3 regions of the Paenibacillus sp. FSL K6-1330 genome follow, and region 3 is predicted to be linked to each of the others. Evidence: riboswitches for the same ligand, from Rfam matches in the RefSeq annotation. Region 3 holds a riboswitch; each other region holds the start of a gene.
The links. Region 3 has a riboswitch for cyclic di-AMP ahead of NYE54_RS31710 (APC family permease). Riboswitches for the same ligand answer to the same signal wherever they lie in the genome.

Region 1 (7,478 bases), 500 kb from region 3:
TGTTTATTTTCGGGGTGTAGACTTGGAGAAGAAAAACATTTTTGTGCTCATTCAAGAGTTGGAAACACAGATGGGAAATATACACAGTGAACTGGGTGGACTTAAGCTGGTCATCAAGGAACTGCTGGAAGAGAACCATCGCCTCAGTCTTGAAAATGAACAGCTCCGGAAAATTTTAAAGCGGGAAGTCAATCCGGCAGAATTGGAAAACCCAGTGGCTTTACAACCTCAGCCTCATGTGAAGGATGAGGCACATGAAGATGTGGTCGGCGAGGGGTATGATAACCTGGCTCGGCTGTATCATGAAGGCTTCCACATCTGCAATGTCTATTATGGACATCTGCGGACGGAAGGGGATTGCCTGTTCTGCTTGTCTTTTTTGAATAAATAAGAAGCCGTAGGAGAAACTGCCTACGGTTTTTTTCTAGAATGGAAAGGTTATACTGTAAGGATCGCGATTGAACAAATAACGGCTGCTTGTCATGCAATGTGAAGAGCAGCCTTTTGTGTATTTCATTTTATCAGGTACTATGTAGAGAGCCGATACACCAAAAACGCGTGTTTGGAATTTTGGAGATAAAGGGTTGAAACTATGAAATTGAAAGAAGTGTTATTGCAATCATCCGAGCGGATTGATGATCTGCTCACCCATGAGCTTGGCATCATCCAGAGTGAGGAGGTATTCAGCTTTTCCATGGACGCCGTCCTGCTCGCCAGGTTTGCCAGCATACCGCGCAGGGGCCGTATTTTGGATATGTGCACGGGAAACGGGGTTGTTCCAATCCTGCTGTCGACTCGTACAGGTGCGCTGATCGAGGGGATTGAGATTCAGCCCAGACTTGCGGACATGGCCAGACGGAGCGTCGAGATGAATAATCTCCAGGACCAGATCACGATCCATGAGGGCGATCTGCGGGAACTATACAAGGAACAAGGATATGGAGCGTACGACCTGATTACGGTCAACCCGCCTTATATGCCGATGAATGGCAGCGACTTGAAGCTGAATGAGCACCAGGCGATTGCCAGACATGAAATCCACTGTACGCTTGAGGAAGTGATTGAATCCTGTGCAAAGCTGCTTCGCCAAGGCGGAAAGATGAGCATGGTCCACAAGCCCCTACGACTAGCGGAGATTATCACCTTGATGAGCAAATACCGGATTGAGCCCAAAGTCATCCGATTTGTCCATCCGCGCGTGAATATGGAAGCAAACATGGTGCTTATCGAGGGTATTCGGGACGGGAAGCCTGAGGTTCGGCTGAAGCCCCCGCTGATCGTATATGATGAGCAAGGAAACTACGGACGAGATTTTATGGAAATTTACTATGGAACACATAAGGATGAGACTAAAGAATGAGAAATCTTGTGCAACAGAGTTATGCCGATCAGGGAGAGGGAAGCCCGGGTTCTCTGTATTTGGTGGCAACACCGATTGGTAATTTGGAGGATATGACCTATCGCGCTGTACGCATCCTCCAGGAATGCGATATTATCGCGGCAGAGGATACACGGCAGTCACGCAAGCTGCTGACCCATTTCGAAATTCCGGCTAAGCCGCTGTTTAGTTATCACGAGCATAATAAGGCGGCCAGTGGACCTGAAATTATACGTTATATAATAGAAGGAAAAAATGTGGCACTCGTCAGCGACGCCGGTCTGCCGGCGATTTCGGACCCTGGCAGTGATCTGGTTTCACTTGCGATTGAGGCGGGAATTTCGGTCATTCCGATCCCGGGGGCCAATGCCGCTCTTTCGGCCTTAATCGTGTCGGGTTTGCCGACCGAACGATTCACGTTTATCGGCTTTTTGCCGCGGGAGCGTAAAGATATCATTCAGCAGCTGCAAGTTTTGCAAACGGCGCAGGGAACGCTATTATTTTATGAATCTCCGCATCGCGTGAAAAAGACGCTGGAGATCTTGCAGGAGGTACTGGGAAATCGGAAGGTGACCTTGGCTCGTGAACTGACTAAACGCTATGAGGAATTCTTGCGCGGGAGCATTTCCGAATGCCTGGACTGGCTCACGGAGCATCCGCCGCTGGGGGAATATTGTTTGGTGGTGGAAGCCGGTAGTGCAGAAGAGGAGCTGAAGGAGAAAAATGCCTGGTGGCAGGAGCTTTCGCTGGAGGAGCATGTGGAACATTATGAGCGGGAAGGACTAAGCCGCAAGGATGCCATGAAAAAAACCGCGGGTGATCGCGGTGTATCGAAGAGGGATATCTATAATGCGCTCCTGACGGAATCGTGATAATACTTAACTTGGTGCAGGGGGATAACAAAATAGCCCCACAAAGTGGAGCCTATGCTTCGATGTTTATTCCAAATACTTTGCGGGGACCCCAAAACCAATAAATGAGAATAAAGAATAGCTTACGCTTCGCTGAAAACTTAAATTCTGTAAACTCAAAAAAAGACCCTCCTGCGGCCGGGTTCATAGCCGAGGAAGGCACCAAGGAGATATGAAAAAGGTTAGAATTAACAAAATGTAATAATGCTATTATATACTAAAAATCTTAATTTGTCACAGGTGTAGGGATTTCCGAGATACATTCATGGCAAACAATTTTACCTTTGAAGTAAGTGACATTCTCAGCGTTACCACAGAAGATGCAGGCAGGCTCATATTTCTTAAGCATGATGCGTTCGCCGTCTACATAAATCTCCAATGCATCTTTCTCACCAATTCCGAGCGTACGGCGTAATTCGATCGGAATGACGACCCGTCCAAGCTCATCGACTTTCCTTACAATTCCTGTTGATTTCATCATAACTTATAAATGCCCCTCTCGCCATAATTTAAAAAAGTCATAATTCGACATAGTTCTAGTTTTTATGTTATTTATAGTACCAACGATTCCCAAAACAGTCAACCTATATTTTTGAAAAATCGGAACCTATTTACGAAAGTATAGTGAACAAAACCCTTATATAGCAACGTAATTACCATAATCGTACCAATTATTGCTGCGTTTTTTGATTTGTCGATTTGGAAAGCGCAATTTTCCCTTATTCGACATGGTTCGACATTAGATGTCAAAAGAAGTGTTTATCGGCTAAATCCCAATCGAAACGATAAGGAGTTGAGATGGAATGTATTCACCAATTTCGGAAGAAAAAGTGTTTAAGGATCCCGTCCACAATTATATTCATGTGCAAGACGACATCATCTGGCGATTAATCGATACCCCGGAATTCCAGCGACTCCGCCGGGTTAGACAGCTTGGGACCTCTTTTCTGACCTTTCATGGGGCCGAACACAGCCGATTCTCCCATTCACTGGGAGTCTATGAAATTACGAGAAGAATCATCTCTCAATTCGAACGGAGGGGGTATTCCGATTGGCCTGCCGAGGAAAGGCAAGTTGCGCTCTGCGCGGCTCTGCTGCATGATTTGGGGCATGGCCCTTTCTCTCATTCTATAGAAGAAGCTTTTCATATGAATCACGAGGATTGGACATGCCGGATCCTGCTCGGGGATACTTGCGTCAATCAGGTACTGCGAGAGCTCGGAGCGGATTTCCCCGAGAAAGTGGCTTCCGTGATTAACAAAACCTACGATAAGCCGATTGTGATAAACCTGGTCACTAGTCCGCTGGATGCAGACCGGATGGATTATTTGCTAAGGGATGCGTATTATACGGGAGTTAATTATGGAACGATTGATATTGACCGGATCTTGCGGATGCTGCGGCCATACCGCGATCGGGTCGTTGTGAAGGAATCGGGCATGCACGCCGTGGAGGATTACCTGATGTCACGGTATCAGATGTATTGGCAGGTATATTTTCATCCCGTCACTCGAAGCTCCGAAATCATCCTGCGCCAAATCTTTCGCCGGGCAAAGGAACTGCATGACAGCGGATATGCCTTTCGGTTCATGGTCGAACCGCTTCCTGCGTTGTTTGCGGGCCATATTGACGTGAGTCAATACCTGCGTCTGGATGAAGCCCTGATCCAAACGGCCTTTCTGCAATGGACGGAGGAGGAAGACAAGCTCCTTAGCGAATTATGCGGTCGTTTCATGCACCGAAAGCTCTACAAATATGTAGAAATCGACAATATTGATCTGGAAACCATCGACCGGATACGCCAAGCGTTCCGTGCCGTGGGATTACATCCGAAATATGACCTGGAGATTGATTTTCCAACCGATCTTCCTTATGATAAAGTTCATTCCGATATGCCGCTTAACGAGAAACAGATTCTGCTTCTGGATCGGCATGATGAGCTGAAGGAAATCTCGGAGGTTTCCGATATTGTACGCTCGATCAGCGGTATTCATAAAGGACGGTACCATCTTTATTATCCGGAAGAGAAAGTGACTCCGCTGCTGGCTCAGATGCCGGAGAAGATAGCCGATGTTTTCAAACAACAACATTAACCTAGAGGAATAGACAATGCTTGGTACATCTGCAATTTACCCAGCTAATGGAAGATAAACGACACAGAAACGACAGGAAGGAGAGTGTGGATCTTATGTTGTTCGACACGCACACTCATATGGACGCTCCCCAATTCGACGAAGACCGGGAGGAAGCAATTCAGCGGGCGCTTGAAGCTGGCGTGACCCGGATGATCAATATCGGATTTAACCGGGAGACGATCCCGACTACGATGAAGCTGGCAGAGACTTATGATTTTATATATGCGGCAGTGGGCTGGCATCCTGTAGATGCGATTACCATGGAGGATCAGGACCTGGATTGGATCGCCTCTTTATGCAGTCATGAGAAAGTGGTGGCTATTGGAGAGATCGGCCTGGACTATCATTGGGATACATCTCCGAAAGAAGTGCAGCACCGAGTGCTTCGGCGTCAGATCGGACTTGCCCGGGAACTGAACATGCCGATTGTCATTCATAATCGGGATGCGCATGAAGATATTATCAAAATTTTACGGGAGGAAAAGGCCTCCGAAGTGGGCGGTGTCATGCATTCCTTCTCCGGAAGCTGGGAAACTGCCAAAATATGTCTCGATATGGGATTCCATATTTCATTTGGCGGGCCGATTACCTTCAAGAATGCAAAGCAGCCCAAAGAGGTATTGGCGCAGGTTCCGCTGGATCGATTATTGATCGAAACGGACTCCCCTTACCTGACGCCTCATCCCTTCCGTGGGAAACGAAATGAGACCGCTTATGTGAAATTGGTGGCGGAGACCGCAGCCGAGATTAGAGGGTTGTCTTATGAGGAATTGGCCCAAATTACCACCAAAAATGCACTGGAACGATTTGGTATTTAACGAAAAAGAGAGCAAAAGCGATGAAAAAGGGAGCAATCGCGATTAATTAAAGTTTTTTAATCAGAAAAGGCGTCAATATTACAATAATTTAACCTTTTACATGAGAAAATGTGGTTGAATGTTGCTTTACAACCTGCATGTAAACAGGATATCATCTTTTCAGTGATAGGAAGCTGCGATGTGCAGATCGTAGCCGAATATTTCATGAACCGTCTCGCTTAATCTCCGGAATTCTGGAGAACGGGGGAACCGATACCGCCGTGCATACTGGTCTGAATGCACGCAGCTGTATTTGATTTCTTTTTCGGGTCTTTGGGGTGAATTTGAAGGATCTCGCCATGAGCGGGTATCCGGATCTAGGGCGTCTCTCTTACGTCCGAACCCGACAGCTAACTCCGTAAGCGAAATAAGAGGGGAAATCTCGTGCATACCATTTCCATGATTCTAATCATCAGGAAGCCACGTTAGAGCCTCTAGTACTCTTTCATTGGCTTTCTTTTATTTTTGAATAATGGAGAAGGGATCATCATACTCTTGGTAAACAGGGGGTGGTGGTAGATGGACGAAATGACGGGAATTGACGCAGGGTGTAGATAGATAGCAGGGCGCCTTGTGAGAAAAATTGCTATAGTCACGTCAAATGCATTCATGCGTTTACCTAGACGGCGGGACTATGAAGGAGGATGGAATAGTGGGCATTTTTCAACCTGAAGAAACCCATGAATCACAATCATCCAGCATGTCTTACGCATTGAGATGGAAGCATGACAATTTGCGTCAACTGATGTTGCTCGGTGCCATGGGTGCCGTTACGGTATCACTTCTCATATCGTTGGTCGTACATGATCAGGCAGGCAAGGAGGTTCAGCTTGTCGTCGATGGTCGTGTCACCACAGTAGAAACACGTGGATCATTGCTGCAGGAATTGCTGGATGAGCAAGCGATCACGTTGAGTCCTCAGGATCAGATTTCGATGCCTTTAAACGGCGCGATCCAGGATGGAGATCGGATCATCATTGAACGGGCAATTCCAGTTAAAGTTACAGTAGGCAGCACAACTAAAACCATATTTACATCCCAGGATACGGTTGATCATGTACTTAAAGAGGCTGGTATTACGATCCAGGGTGAAGATATAGTACAACCGGCACAGAACACGAAGCTGACCAGCAATATGAATATCCATGTTGTCCGCGTCACGAAACAAAAAGTTAAGGAGACGGAAGACCGGGAATTCCGTGTGATCAAAACAGCCGACCCATCGCTTGAAAGAGGGGATAACCGCGTAATTCAGCGGGGCGAGTCCGGTCTCATGGTGAACCATTATGAGAAGGTCTACCACAATGGCAAGCTGGTTTCGAAGACGAAGGTCTCCCAAAAAGTCGAGCGCAGAACAAAGGATAAAATTATTGCCGTAGGCACGAAAAAGGTGGAGAAGCCCGTCATTGTTCAGGCGGCCGCCACCGATGTGAAAGCCACACCGGCCAAATTGTCTGGCACGAAGAAAGTAACAACCGCCAAGGCTGTTGAGAACAACGTGGTTTCTCGGGCAGGCGTTGATTTTAAATACAACAAGGTATTGAACAATGTGTCGATGACGGCGTATTCTTCTGAGCAACAAGGAATCGGTACACGCACTGCATCCGGCACACGCGTTACAGAAGGGCGCACCATCGCCGTTGACCCTAATATCATCCCGATCGGATGGTGGGTCTATATCGAAGGCATTGGCTTCCGTCGTGCAGAAGATACGGGCGGCGCCATCAAAGGCAACAAAATCGATGTTTATTATGATTCACTCAAATCGGCCACGAGTTTCGGCCGGAAGAGCGGCCGCACCGTTTATGTGATCGGTCCGGTTAAACCTGAATTGAACTAGACGCATGAATTCCAATTTACAATGCCATTCTAATGCTATACTATTTAGCTTATAATATATAATGATGAAGAAGAGGGAGTATTTCCTCTTCTTTTGTTTTGTTAAGAACGGAGTATACAGAGCTAAGATGGTTGGAAATCTAAAGTTGTACAAGCGTGGCTTTGCTTGGGAAGGAAGAGAACAAACGCATGATTAAAGAAGTGATTGTTGTGGAAGGCAGAGACGATACCGTTGCCATTAAACGGGCCGTAGAAGCGGATACGATCGAAACGGGCGGATCAGCGATCAACAAGCAAATCCTGAAACGTATAGCGCTTGCTCAGGAGCGCAGAGGCGTCATTATATTAACGGATCCTG
Region 2 (7,478 bases), 650 kb from region 3:
GCTGTCATAGCCAGAACAAACAGCACGCTCATCAATACGAACAAGCCCATGCAGATGTAAGTGGATACCTTCTGCGCGCGTGGACCGACGGTGATGCCCCAGCTAACGAGGAACGCCCACAGGCCGTTTGTGAAGTGGAAGACTGCCGACACAACGCCGATGACGTACAGAGTAAACAGAATCGGATTGTTCATGATGCCATGCATGGTCGCGCCCAAATCGTCATGCGTGATTTTGCCGATCATGATTTGGAAACGCGTATCGTACATATGCCAGATAACAAAAACGAACGTAATAACGCCGGTGATCCGTTGGACGGTGAAGCGGATGTTCCGTTCATAGTTGAAATTGCCCACGTTGTTATTTGCCTGGTAAGCAATGTATAACCCGTAGACACCGTGATATAGCAGTGGCAGCCAGATCAGGAACAGCTCGAGGAAAAATATCAGCGGCATGCTGTTCAAAAAATGGACCGCGCTTGCAAAGCCTTCCTTTCCACCCTCGAAAGCCTTATAGTTGGAAATCATATGGCTGAGCAAAAATGCTCCAAGCGGTATGACACCGAGTAAAGAATGCAGCTTTCTGGAATAATACCCTTTCATCAGTCGACGTTCCCCTTTCCAATGTGCAGCGTTTTCATTTTCAATCTTTCCTATTTCCAGAACAATTACACTTACCCTGTCCTAAAACCGTTGCAACGACAAAAAGCTGCCTATTTCGGCAATCGTGTGAACAACTTGTGTCATGTTTCATGTTACTCCTTTTTTTCTTATAATGGAATTGCAATATAATTATTAATCGTTATAATCTATACGCATAAGCAATGTTTTGCACATATGTCTATTTTATATAGGAGGAATTCCATGTTTGAAGAACTGGACATGTTCGCCGTCGTTGTAGAGCAATCCAGCATAAACCAAGCCTCCAAGCTGCTTAACTTGTCACAGCCAGCCCTGTCCAGGAAAATAGCCAAGCTGGAGGACCAGCTCGGGCTGCAGCTGTTCAACCGCCGCGGCAAACGGCTGGAGCTTACCTCCATCGGACAGATTGTGTACACCTTTGCCCTGGAGCAGCGCCAGCAGCAGATCAAATTCATGCAGACGTTGGCCCATTACCGGGAGGGGGATCAGATCTCGATCAACCTGGGGGCCAGCCTAACCACACTGCAGACCACCTTGCCCCCGCTCGTTAACGCATTCATGGAGCGTCATCCCGCGGCCGAAATCAAGCTGATCACCGGCAAGACCCATGAGATCGTTTCTTATGTAAGAGATAAACGGGTCGATGTCGGCATTGTCGCCTCCTCCATCAACCAGCCCGGCTTAAACTGTATTCCGCTGTTTGATGACCATCTGGAGCTTGTCATCCCGTCTTCACACCCGCTGGCGGAGATCGAGGATGTCGGCATCGAGCAGCTTCAAGGCTTGCCGATGATCATTTTCTCAACCGGCACCTGGTACCGCAAGTTGACGGATGACCTGTTCCACCGCTGGGGCATTATGCCGGATATTCGGATGGAGATCGATTCCTTCGAAGCGATCGTCAGGCTCATCCCGACCTGCAAGGCAGCCGCTCTTCTGCCCAAATCCTATCTGAGACCGCAGCTGTTGTCCGATAACGGGCTTGTCGACATTCATATTCCGGCACTCATTGAAACCCGGCGAACAACTTCGCTGATCTACGGCCAAGCCTCGGAGCTGAGCAAGGCAGCCAGCCGCTGGATTGACGAAACGGAAATCCTGTTCCGTAAGCTGGAGGAGGATAAAACGAAGAAAACCTGACGGTATATAGGGTCGTCAGGTTTTTTTCTTCTTTATTTATTTTTCGAGCATATTCACGACCTCAGACTCAAAGAGATCCACATTATCATTGGAGCCGATAACGACCATAATGTCGCCGGAGTTCACCACATCCATGGCTGTTGGCGCTACGATGATGCCGGATTGTTTATTCAGGGCCACCACGCTGACACCGTAGCGAACCCTCGTATTGAGCTCGCTAAGCGTTTTTCCGTCCATGCAGTCCGTGACCGTCATCTCCACAATCAGATAGTCCTTGGATAATTCGATATAGTCGAGCAGGTTGGGCGTGACAAGTTGGTGAGCTACCCGGATCCCCATATCCCTTTCCGGAAAGATCACCCGGTCCACGCCCAGCTTCTCCAGCGCCCGGCCGTGCAGCACTGAAATCGCCTTAGCAACGACCATGGCGACACCAAGCTCTTTTAACAAGATGGCGGATAAGATGCTCATCTGAATATCGTTCCCGATCGCCACAATCCCGCAGTCGAAGTTACGGATACCGAGCGATTTAAGCACCTCTTCGTCCGTAGCATCCGCCACCACCGTGTGCGTCAGCAGTTCGCTCATATCCTCGACAACCTCTTCACTGCGGTCGATGCCGAGCACCTCATATCCCTGTTCCATCAGTTCAAGCGCCAGGCTGGCGCCAAATCGTCCCAAACCGATGATTGCAAATTGCTTTGGTTTCATGTCTCTCCTGTACTCCTTATCCAATAATCATTTTGCCTTCCGGATGACGATATAATTCTTTACCCTTTTTTGGCCCCAGTGCATAAGCAAGCGTCAAAGGCCCCAATCGCCCTGCAAACATCGTAATACTGATCAAAATCTTCCCGAATCCCGTCAGTTCAGGCGTTAAACCCATGGAGAGACCCACCGTACCGAAGGCGGATGTCGTTTCGAATAGGATCTCCAGGAAGCTCCCTTCCTCTGTCGTTGACAGAATCATCGATACGATTAGAACGAGCAGCAGTGCCAATAATGCAATGGTCAGTGCCTTGAGCACCCGCTCCTGGGCCAGGCGATAACGGAACATGACGATGTCTTCACGCCCGCGCATCATGGCGATAACCGCCCCCACCATAATGGTGAAGGTTGTTGTTTTGATACCGCCACCGGTTGACCCTGGGGATGCTCCGATAAACATCAGAATCACGATAAAAAATTGCGTGGCCTGTCGAAGCCCCGTAATATCTATAGTATTCGCGCCAGCTGTACGCGGCGTTACGGACTGGAATAACGCACCGAAGAATTTTCCGCCCCAATTCAGAGAGCCGAGCGTCCTCGGATTGGTGAATTCAAATATAAGAATGACGATAAATCCAACCAGCAGCAAGGTAGCCGTCATGGTGAGCACCACTTTGGAGTGCAAGGAAAGTCTCCGCTGTTTTCGGAAATCAATCAGATCGGATAATACGATAAAACCAATCCCACCTGAGACAATCAAAAACATCACGACTATGTTGACTACAGGATCGTAGACATACCCGGTCAAACTCCGAAAATCACCAAACAAATCAAAACCGGCGTTGTTAAACATCGTGACTGCATGAAAAACGCCATAATAAATCGCCTGGCCGATCGGCATATCAAACGCCCAGCGGATCGATAGAATGATGGCACCACAGGCCTCGATGATGAGGGAGTACAACAACACTCTGCGAATCAGCCTTACGATTCCTTCCATCGAGGACTGATTCATCGCTTCTTGCAGAATGAGGCGATCCTTGAGCGAGATGCGTCTTTTCAGAGCCAAGGCAAATAAAGTAGCCATCGTCATGAATCCGAGCCCGCCGATCTGAATCAGCAGCATAATCACGACTTCTCCGAAGGAACTGAATGTCGTTCCTGTATCCACCACAACCAGACCCGTTACACATGTTGCCGATGTCGAAGTGAACAAGGCATCGATAAATTCAAGCGGTTCACCTGTACTTGTGGAAATCGGCAGCATTAACAGCGCCGTCCCGATGAAGATAATAGCCGCAAAACCAAGCACGAGAATCTGCGGCGGAGACAACCTGAGCCAGTTAAATTTAGAGTTCAATCGGTCACCTTCTTAAAAAAAATCAAGAAAAAAGACACTGGAAAACGCAGTGCCCTTTACGGTCTGGTTCCTGTGCTGCAGCCTACGAGGTTAGCTGACGGATTCGGGCATTTCCACAGGTCGCCCTATTCATTATTCTAGGAATAATGAAATTCACCCCAATTACATGGTTCCCCCATTTTCAGTACGAAATTCGGCTGGAATATTCGGTTCCTTGAAGCATGATGTGATTATAACGCAATCTGGTACGTAACCCAATGCCGTTTTTCACCCAAAAAATCTTTAAAAGAGCGCGAATTGGGCATATTCAAGAATACAAGCATAGGGTTCTCTAACGTTTTCGAAACCTTTCATTCATTTTCATCGATTTGTTTCATTATTCCGGATATTGGGATAAGCTGCTTATGACTTTCATAACTATGTTATATTGACTCTATGCGTACTTAATCAGGCATATCGAATACCAGTGGGAGTATCAACTTTCCTAGAGGAGGAATTTCATGAATCGTGCAAGAGAGCCCTTGAAGCTGAAGCCCAATCTCAAACAGCTCATCGCGCCTGCCGCAGTCGGCCTGATTCTGTTCCTATTATTTCAGGTGTTTCCGTCGACGAATCCGGATTCTACCGAGATGGCATCTCCGAATATCATATCCAAGGAGCAGGCTCGGCAAGCGGCTTCAAGCTTTGCTCAGGAGCATTTGCAGTTTACGGCTGCAAAAACGGATGACACATTGGTTACATATCAATCCAAATCGGAACTTTACGGATATCTGGCGAAGGAAAAGAAACTTTCGGAATACAACAAAACCTATGAAGCCAAATATCCCTATGACGTATACCGCGTTCGCTTCAGCGAACCGGGAGGGGATGCCCTCAATGTGGACGTGCACATGCAAAATTCAGGCATCGTCGGCTTCTCGTACGATTACGCCCGCTCCAGCTATGACCGGATTGAGCTGAACAAGGGCGATGTACAAAGGCAGATGCTGCTTGTCGTCGAGGACGGCATGTCATTAGCCGAGAAGCAAGCGCTCGCGGAGCCTTGGCTCCAGCGAGCGGGCTATGACCTGTCGCGCCTTGAGCTGGTTACGCGGGAAGGGGAACCCCGGCTTCGATATGTGGACCCGGAATCCAAGATTGGCGATTCCCGATTGGAGCACCGTTTCACCTTCGAACATGGGAAATTACGCTCCTATGAGCCATCCTTCTCAGTCCCGTCCGCCCATTCCGCCTATGTCAACAAGCAGACTCAGGATGCAACGCTGCTGACACTCGCAGGGTATGGCCTGTTCACCCTCATCCTTGGCATTCTTGCCATTGTGTACAGCGTAAAGACCAGAGCCTATACGTCGTTTAAGCGCGGCCTGTTCCTAGCGGTGCTGCTGTTTATCATTCAGATGCTAAATACGTATAATCTGATTCCCGTTTTCAAATCCGAGGGGATGTCGCAAACTGGTATATTCGGGATGATGATTTTCTATGCGGTCTATTCGCTCATATTCTCCGCCCTGCTCTATTTCTCCCTTGTCGGGGGCAACGGACTATGGCAAAAAGAAGACGGGCTCAATCCATGGCCGCGCGCCAAAGAACCCGGATACGGTCATTATGTACTGGACAGCATGAAGCTGGGATATATGTGGGCTTTCATCCTGCTTGGGGTCCAATCCATTATCTTTATCGTTCTGGGCCTAACCTTAAATACATGGTCCACCACGGATGCCACACAGTCGCCTTACAACATGCTCTATCCTTGGCTGTTTCCGCTGATGGCCTGGCTGGCCGGCATATCCGAAGAGGCCGTCTATCGACTGTTCGGAATCAAAATGGTGAAAAAGATCGTCCGCAATACGTTCGTTGCCAGTTTGATTACCTCGCTCATCTGGGCGCTCGGGCATACGCTTTATCCGATATACCCTGTAATTTCCCGGCCCATTGAACTGGTTATCATCGGCTTGCTGTTCAGCTACATCTTTTTGAAATATGGGTATTTGGCGGCCATGTTCTCCCATGTCATCTTTAATAGCATCTTGATGGGTATTAGCCTGATCTTGCTCAAGGACACCACCAACTTGCTGATTGGTGCTTTCTACATGGTGCTTCCTGCGCTTGTTGCGTATGCGATTTACCGTTTCAATCCAACAAAAAAAGAGAAGCCGTATGTCACGACTCCTCCTCACGAAGTGCCTTAAGAATTTCCGTTGCTAATTTCTCACCGATTGAAAGGGGCTTGAAGTCTTCGACTGAAGCCTCTTTTATTTTTTTGACCGAGCCAAAATGCTTCAACAGCAGCTTCCGGCGCTTCTCACCAATGCCCGGGATGGAATCCAGCTTGGAGGATACCATCGATTTGCCGCGCTGTTCGCGGTGGAAGGAAATCGCAAACCGGTGAACCTCATCTTGAATACGCTGCAGCAAATAGAACTCCTGGCTGTCCCGGGGCAGCGTAACCGGCTCCGGCGGGTCTCCGACCATGAGCTGCGCTGTTTTATGCTTGGCATCCTTCACAAGCCCGCAGACCGGGATATACAACCCCAACTCATTCTCCAACACATCGCTGGCGGCGGAAATCTGTCCCTTCCCTCCATCGACCACAATCAGATCAGGAAGCGGCAAATTCTCCTTCAAGACGCGCTCGTACCGCCGCCGGATCACTTCACGCATCGTATCATAATCGTCCGGTCCCAGCACGGTACGGATCTTGTATTTCCGATATTCCTTCTTGTCCGGTTTCCCATTGGTGAATACAACCATGGCCGATACCGGGTTGGTCCCCTGGATGTTCGAGTTATCAAATGCCTCGATCCGGTTCAGCGACTGGAGGCCGATCACTTCGCCCAGATTCGCCGCTGCGACCGAGGTGCGTTCTTCATCGCGCTCAATCAAGCGGAATTTCTCGTCTAAGGACACCTTTGCATTATCCGACGCCATGCCCACCATCTGTTTCTTCAAACCACGCTGCGGCACATGCACCTTCACGCCGAGCCATTCCTGCAGGGCGGCAGCCCCTCCGGCTGCATCCACGATGCCAGCGGCTTCGGCCTGCTTCTCCTGTGCCTGGGCAAGGGCTGCCTGCTGCTCATCAGATGTTCCTGCGGAAAGCGTACTCGCCGAATCCACGGCTTCCTCTGGGCCTAACACACCTTCATCCACAGCCGTTCCAGCAACCGACTCTGGATCAGCCTCGTCTATCAACAGGGGCTCAGGCAGCAGAATTTCTTGCGGCAATGCAGGATTATCACTGTAATACTGGGCAATAAAAGACATAAAGTCACTGTGCGCATCGCCGTAGAATGGAAAAACGGACTTGTTGCGCTGTACCATTTTCCCTTGGCGCATGTACAGAATCTGTACACACATCCAGCCTTTATCCACAGCATAACCGAATACGTCGCGGTCCCGTGTATCCGTCGTCGTAATCTTCTGCTTCTCCATTAGCGTATCGATATGGATGATCTGATCCCGCAGTTCTTTGGCACGCTCGAAATACAAATCCTCCGCGGCCTCCTGCATCTTGCGCTGCAGTTCCTTCTTGATCTCTTCATGTCCACCGCTCAGGAATGAGGTAATCTCCCCTGTGATCTGTTCATATGCAGAATTTGGAATTTCCTTTACACATGGAGCCAAGCATT
Region 3 (7,478 bases):
AGGAAACAGCAATTGCATTCCAGAACGGATAGAGCGCCGAGAAGGCTAGTAAACTGAGAAAGACGTAAATCACGATAAGCGTAACCTTGTCACTGAAGCTAATTCTTTTTAACATGCCGTACCTCCTGAGGGCTGCTGATTCTTACCATAAGCTATTACCAGATCTTCGAGCCAAATAGTTCGCGATCGTTAGCAGTCCTACACTGATAATCGCCTTAAACAATCCGATAGCAACCGCATAAGAATAACGGTGTGACCCAAGGCCCACTCGATAGACATACGTATCAATAACATCGGAAACCGGCCTCAGCACCGGATTGGATGCCAGGAGCAAGATGTCCTCAAAGCCTGCATTGAGCAAGTTGCCGATAGCAAGAATCATGAAGATGATGACAACCGGCATAATCGAAGGAAGCGTAATCAGATAGATCTGCTTGGTCTTGCTAGCCCCGTCAATGTCTGCAGCCTCGTACAGCGCCGGATCGATACTCGCAATTGCAGCAAGGAATACAATCGAGTTAAATCCGATCTCCTTCCATACGTTGGCCGAAATCAGGATCGTCCAAAAATATTCCTTCAATGAGAGGAAATTGATCGGTTCATCAATGGCCCCGATGCTCTCGAGCAGAATATTGATGCTTCCGTTTTCCGTTGACAGCAGGGCAGTGGTGAAGCCTGCCACAATAACCCATGATAAGAAATGAGGCAGATATGTAATCGTCTGGATGACTCTTTTGAATAACATATGGCGAACTTCATTCAATAAGAGGGCCAGTAGAATCGGTGCTGGAAATCCGATAAAGAATTTCAACAGACTGATCACAATCGTGTTGCGCAAAATTCTTTCAAACTCGGGGGCGGCAAAAAAGGCTTCAAAATGCTTAAAACCAACCCACGGGTTATCCCAAATCCTTGAGCCGGTGAACAGGTTATAATCCATAAAACCGGTGATCACGCCATACATAGGCAGATAGGCAAAAATGAATACCAGAATCACGCCGGGTAATACCATGAGTTGAACATCCCATTGCTTCATTAAGCGCCTAAGGAAACTTTTGTTATGGACTTTTGGCTGCCGGGAAATGGGTGATGGTTGCTGTTCTGTAGTAACTTGCGGCATATAGATCCTCCTGTTACGAAATGATGTAAAAGCATGCCAGGTCTCTGAATATCGACCATTCCGAAACCGCTTGCAATTGACTTAGTATCATTCTAACTTTGGGAATATTTTGAATCTATATAATAAAACCCCGATTTTTTACACTTCTACCGGAATGTTTTATCCTTTCCAGCCAATAAAAAACGTCGATCGACTTACTTTCTCAGCAGACAGACCGCATTTAGTGGAAGTTTTTCTTGCAATATATGGATGTTAAGCCCTCGGATGTTTATACTTTCTTATCTCTAAAAAAAGACTGCCTTCAGGTCATATAGACCTTCAAGACAGTCTTTGTATTCATCTTTAAGCACCGGTTATTGTAGTCCTGACCTCTACCACCGTTGAGAAGAAGGTAGCTCCTTCGCCCATGTCCGACAACCTGTCGGGTGTAAGGGCATTGGCGCGCTGCTTCCTGCCTTCGCCTTCCCACCACAAGCCTTGGCTGACCACGGTGCCCGGCAGCATTTTATCCGTCACCTTGGCTCGGACTTCGTAGGTTCCACGGTCGTTGTACACTGTAACCATGTCTCCGTCCACTATACCGCGTTCCTCTGCATCCGCCGGATGAATCTGCAGGGCAGGCTCCTTCTCCAACTTCTGATGCTTCTCCACATTCGCAAAGGTCGAATTCAGGAAGTTGTGGTTTGGCGGCGAAATGAACATAAGCGGGTATCTGTGCCCGCGGCCGCGCCTTACACCGTCATATCCTTCCTTCAAGGGCACGTAAGTCGGAAGAGGCGGAAGACCTGCTTCCTCCAACTTCGCGGAGTATAGCTCGATCCGGCCCGAAGGCGTCGGCAAACGATCCAGATATGTTTCAAGCGGCGTCATGTCAAGCTTCACATAGCGGTGTACCTTTAGCTTGTCCAGCGTGACGCCGTTCAGATAAGGGTTGTCCGGGAAGTCGAGCGCTCTTGCCATCATCTCCTCTTCGGTCTCATGGAAGGCCGGGTCGGTGAACCCCATGGCCCGGCCCAGCAAGGAGAACAGCTCCACGTTGCTCTTGCTCTCCCCGAGCGCCGGAATGACCGGCTCCTGCAGCTGGATATACTGATGCCAGTAGGATGCGAACAGGTCCGTATTCTCAAATGAGGAGGTTGCCGGAAGCACGATATCCGCATACTTGGCTGTATCCGTCATGAACAAATCGTGTACGACGGTAAACAGATCCTCTCTTGCAAACCCTTCGCGCACCCGCCCGGTGTCAGGAGCGACAACCAGCGGGTTGCTGCAATAGACAAAGACCGACTTAATCGGCTGTTCGGTCATGGCAAGCGCCTCGCCGATTCGGTTCATGTTAATGGTCCTGGCATCCGGATTCGGCCGGAGATCCGGACGCTCCAGTGCATCACTGTCCATGCTGTTGTAGCCACCATTCGACTTGGCAGCCCCTCCGCCCCGCTTCAGCCATTGTCCGGTCAAGGCCGGAAGCGCCGCGATGCTGCGCACCGTCAAGCCGCCATTGTCGTGATGCTGAAGACCGTTACCAATATGAATATAAGAAGTACCGGCCCGGCCATACAGCTCGGCCAGCTTCTCGATATCCTCTACCGGAATGCCGGTAATGGAGGATACATGCTCCGGCGTATAGTCTTTGACATGCTCACGCAAGGCTTCATGCCCGAGCGTATACTGCCGGAGGAATTCCTCATTCACCATGCCATCTCGGAACATGATGTGCATGAGGCCGACCGCCAGTGCCGCATCCGTGCCCGGAAACAGCGGAATGAACCAATCCGACCATTGCCCGGTCTGGTTCTTATGAACATCAATCACAATGACCTTGGCACCGGCCTTGCGTGCTTTCTCTGCCAGCACTACTTGGTGCATATTGGTGCTGACGATATTACCGCCCCAGACAATGATGACATCGGCATGAACGGTTTCCTCCGGGACGGTGCCTCCATTAAACCCCATCACGGATTTCCAGCCCGCAGTGCCTGCGGAATTACAGATCGACTGCTTCAGGCGGCTGGCGCCCAGCCTGTTGAAGAATCTCCGATCCATACCGTCCACGCTCAATATCCCCATATTGCCGTAAAAGCTGTATGGTAGAATGCTCTCGGAGCCATATTCCTTGATCAGCTTCTTGTAGCGCCCGGTAATCTCCTGAATCGCTTCATCCCAGCTGATCCGCTCGAAAGCCCCCTCACCCTTGGGCCCTACCCTCCGCAGCGGATAAAGCACGCGCTCGGGATGATACACCCGATGTGCCATATTGCGGACTTTATTACAGATGGCTCCCTGCGTCATCGGATGATCCGGATTGCCGGTAACCTTCACGATTTTTCCATTCTCTTTATGCAGCAGCAGACCGCAAGTATCGGGACAATCCAACGGACATACCGCCGGAAACACACCATTCTCCTGATGAATCATCGCTTGAGTCATTTCGTCCATTCCCCCTTGTACACGCTGAATCATATCCCCTTATCTTAAAAGAAAATCAGGGCTCCAGTAAAGTCTTACATTTTTTTCTGAGCAGGTGTTTCACTCTACTTCCTTCCGGGTATATTCCTATCAAGAGCAACGAAGAGGAACCCAGACCCTTTCTCTTCCTTGCCAAATCATGGACCACTCCCAAAAAATTCGCCATGCCCATGTCTCCTCCCCCGAGACCGGCATGGCGAATTTGTTTGTATGCAGCGTCTATCGCATCACATCTGGGCTACTTGCCACTTACGCATCATAGAAAGTCATGCTTTCTATAGCAAACATGCAAAAAACAAAGCCTGTCAAAGCCACATATTTATGTAAGCGCTTATCTGTCATTTTTTATAAATAATTCTGCTTTATTCTTCGTTGGAGGGTGTTTTACAAAAGATTTGAGCAGGCGTAATATACTATTCAGCTTCGAAATCATTCTTCATATTCACATGACATTCGCTTAATTTCCAATTGGGAAAGCGGGGGAACCACACGTATGGATGGATACCTATAGGATCTGTCAACCATACTATGGGGTGAATCCTGATGCAGCGCGTACTTACGCCGCGACTATTATCAGGTAGGGCGACTCTCACCGCCCGAATCCGACAGCTAACCTCGTCAGCGTTGATGGAGAGGGTTGTGAACTTGTGATCAAACACAGGGTTCTAACCTGTGTTTTTTGTTTGCCAAAAATCAATATTGGAATGGAGATAGCCCATATGTCCAGCACATGAGGCACACCGATTGAAGTCACTTCAAGCAGCTCCCATCATGTACCTATTCTTAATCGGCGGTGAAAAACATGTTATCTTCTATCAAACGATTCCTCATCGGAAGACCCCTTAAATCAACGGAATTGGGCGAGCAAAAGCTGAACAAAACCAAAGCGCTGGCCATCCTTTCATCCGACGCCTTGTCGTCCGTGGCCTATGGACCTGAACAAATTCTGATCGTCTTGATGACCGTTGGCGCGGCTGCCTATTGGTATTCCATACCGATTGCCGTCGGGGTCCTGGTCTTATTGCTGGCACTTATCCTATCATATAGACAAATTATTTTCTCATATCCGCATGGCGGCGGAGCCTACGTGGTTTCCAAACAGAATTTAGGCATGTATCCAGGATTGGTCGCTGGCGGCTCCCTGCTGGTCGACTACATCCTGACGGTTGCGGTCAGCGTATCGGCGGGGACGGACGCGATCACGTCGGCTTTTCCGGAATTGCATGCCTACAATCTGCCCATCTCCATCGTGTTCGTTCTATGTTTGACCGTACTCAATTTAAGAGGGGTTACGGAGTCGGCCACCATATTGGCTTATCCGGTTTACTTGTTTGTACTGGCGCTGTTTATCCTGATTGGCGTCGGAATATTCAACATAGCTACAGGCCATGCATCACCAGAGCTTCACACGCCGATCGGCACGCCTGTCGCCGGTCTCAGCTTATTCCTGCTCCTGCGGGCATTTGCCTCGGGCAGCTCTGCCCTGACCGGCGTTGAAGCCATTTCTAACGCCATCCCGAATTTCAAGGATCCCGCTCCGAATAATGCGGCCAAAACCTTGGTCGCGATGGGATCCTTGCTGGCAATGTTATTTTCGGGCATCGTATTCCTGGCCTATTACTATGGGGTTAGCCCCAGCGAGCAAGTCACTGTCGTTTCCCAGATTGCCGAGCATACTTTTGGACGAAACGTTTTTTATTACTTTATCCAAGGAACCACGGCTCTCATTCTGATCCTGGCCGCCAACACGGGATATTCCGCCTTCCCGCTGCTTGCCGTTAATCTGGCGAAGGATAAATTTATTCCCCGAATGTTCACCGTCCGGGGGGACCGTCTGGGATATTCAAACGGGATTATCATACTTGGGTTCTTCTCCATTCTGTTGCTGCTGGCTTTCGAAGGCAAAACCGAGCATCTGATTCCTCTGTATGCCGTCGGCGTGTTTATCCCTTTTACCCTCTCCCAAACAGGGATGATGGTGAAGTGGATTCGCGAAAAGCCCGAAGGATGGATCGTCAAGCTGATCATTAATACCACCGGCGCATGCATTAGCTTTATCGTGACGATGATCTTCTTTTTCACGAAATTCGCCCAAGTGTGGACCGTCTTGATTTTCCTGCCGCTGATCATTTGGATCTTCACACGAATCCACAAACATTATGAGGCCGTAGCAGACCAGCTGCGAATTACGACCTGTGAGCCGGTTAAGCCGATTGAGGGAAATGTTATTATTCTGCCTGTGGCGGGAATCACGCATGTGGTGGAGAACTCGCTGAATTATGCCAAATCACTGGGAGCAGGACAAATTATCGCGGTGTACGTGCCGTTCGAGCGGGAGGACGAGGCGGCCTTCCAGGAAAAATGGAAGAAGTGGCAGCCGGACATCCGGCTGGTGACGCTGCACTCGCCTTATCGGAGCATCATTCAGCCGCTGACCAAATTCATCGATACCGTGCAGCGGAAGGCAAGCGAATCCCACTACCAGGTTACCGTTGTCATACCGCAGTTCATCCCCAAGAAGGGCTGGCATAACTTCCTGCACAATCAGTCCAGCTTGCTCATTCGCGCACATTTACTGTATCGGAGAGATGTGATTATCACCACAGTACCTTACCATTTAAAAAAATAGCGGGCTTGTTCCGCTGCGACTTATACAAGGAATCCACTCCGCCAACAACACTAAAAAAGCTGCGATCATCCGATCCCTATTCTTAAGGGAGCGGTCAATTGCAGCTTTTTTTCCTCCGCCTAGACGCTTACCAGGCTTCGGGATATTAAGAAACATTCTGCGCAGAATGAACCTGTTGAGCAGTGCCGGTAGTTGGCGCAGACGGCAGTGCGGCGTCTTGTTCGCCGCGAAGCATGACCTCAACCTTATCATCCTTCTTCAAATATACGGTCCCGTAGGCAGCTCCCACAAACAGCGCGCCTCCGACGAAATTGCCAAGCCATACCGGAATGAAGTTCACCAGATACTCGCCCCAGCTGTAATATCCTTCAAATATCGCTGCCGGAATGAGGAACATATTGGCCACCACGTGCTGAAAGCCAATGGCTACAAACGCCATCGTCGGAAACCAGATCCCGAGAATTTTGCCACTCATCTGATCCGATCCGTAGGACAGCCACACAGCGAGCGCCACGAGCCAGTTGCACCCGATGCCCGACAAGAAGGCCTGCAGGAAGCTGTCGTCGATCTTATGACCTGCCATGTCCACCAGCTTCTCCAGATAAACGCCGCTGCCTGTCAGACCCGTCACATGACCAAAGAAATAAGCGACGAATAACGCCCCTGCCATATTGCTTACCGTGACAAGAGCTAAATTTCGTACCATTTCTTTCGTGGAAATTCGCTTCTTGAATCTGGCCAGGGACACGGCCATCATGTTGCCTGTCAGAAGCTCTCCGCCCGCTAGCAATACAAGAATCAGTCCGACAGGGAATATCGCCGCGCCTATAAAACCGGCAATGCCTCCCCAAGCCTCCGATGCTCCGGCAATTACGCGAATATCCAGCAAAAAGCCGAGCGCAATAAAAGCACCCGCCAAAAATCCTAATATCATCACGTTCATAGCGGAGTTATGTGCTTTTTTCACCCCGTTCTCCAAGGTGATCTCCGCAATGCGATCAGGTTTGTAATAGGCCATGGCCGCTCCCCCATTTCTCCCGCATTCCGTCCTGAAATCTCTCGAATGCAGCGTCTGATGTTTCTGTTTACAGTTACTCATATTGTACCGCAGCCTCCATAGCAAGAACGTGAATTATATCACGATCGTGTGCGGCAGAGGGGACAAGACAGCCTCTGTCCTGGCTGCTCTTGATTTGCCCTGACTCATTCGCTCGAATCCGAGCGAGCGGTACATGTAAAATAGCGGTGTCGGAGTTGACT

Region 1: another riboswitch for cyclic di-AMP. It lies ahead of NYE54_RS00140 (3D domain-containing protein); the one in region 3 lies ahead of NYE54_RS31710 (APC family permease).
Region 2: another riboswitch for cyclic di-AMP. It lies ahead of NYE54_RS28815 (TrkH family potassium uptake protein); the one in region 3 lies ahead of NYE54_RS31710 (APC family permease).

What each region holds. Positions count from the first base shown of each region.
Region 1 covers NZ_CP150269.1:24,238-31,715, forward strand. Annotated here, with positions in the region: gene yabA (DNA replication initiation control protein YabA) at 23-391, shown strand; gene NYE54_RS00115 (tRNA1(Val) (adenine(37)-N6)-methyltransferase) at 593-1,360, shown strand; gene rsmI (16S rRNA (cytidine(1402)-2'-O)-methyltransferase) at 1,357-2,250, shown strand; gene NYE54_RS00125 (AbrB/MazE/SpoVT family DNA-binding domain-containing protein) at 2,516-2,770, opposite strand; gene NYE54_RS00130 (HD domain-containing protein) at 3,093-4,382, shown strand; gene NYE54_RS00135 (TatD family hydrolase) at 4,478-5,242, shown strand; cyclic di-AMP (ydaO/yuaA leader) riboswitch at 5,448-5,662, shown strand; gene NYE54_RS00140 (3D domain-containing protein) at 5,934-7,121, shown strand; gene rnmV (ribonuclease M5) at 7,310-7,478, shown strand, end outside.
Region 2 covers NZ_CP150269.1:6,304,555-6,312,032, forward strand. Annotated here, with positions in the region: gene NYE54_RS28800 (succinate dehydrogenase cytochrome b558 subunit) at 1-602, opposite strand, end outside; gene NYE54_RS28805 (LysR family transcriptional regulator) at 864-1,781, shown strand; gene NYE54_RS28810 (TrkA family potassium uptake protein) at 1,818-2,492, opposite strand; gene NYE54_RS28815 (TrkH family potassium uptake protein) at 2,509-3,849, opposite strand; cyclic di-AMP (ydaO/yuaA leader) riboswitch at 3,914-4,058, opposite strand; gene NYE54_RS28820 (CPBP family intramembrane glutamic endopeptidase) at 4,350-6,038, shown strand; gene uvrC (excinuclease ABC subunit UvrC) at 6,010-7,478, opposite strand, start outside.
Region 3 covers NZ_CP150269.1:6,953,974-6,961,451, forward strand. Annotated here, with positions in the region: gene NYE54_RS31695 (carbohydrate ABC transporter permease) at 1-115, opposite strand, end outside; gene NYE54_RS31700 (ABC transporter permease subunit) at 143-1,120, opposite strand; gene NYE54_RS31705 (molybdopterin oxidoreductase family protein) at 1,463-3,550, opposite strand; cyclic di-AMP (ydaO/yuaA leader) riboswitch at 4,034-4,229, shown strand; gene NYE54_RS31710 (APC family permease) at 4,392-6,218, shown strand; gene NYE54_RS31715 (formate/nitrite transporter family protein) at 6,364-7,236, opposite strand.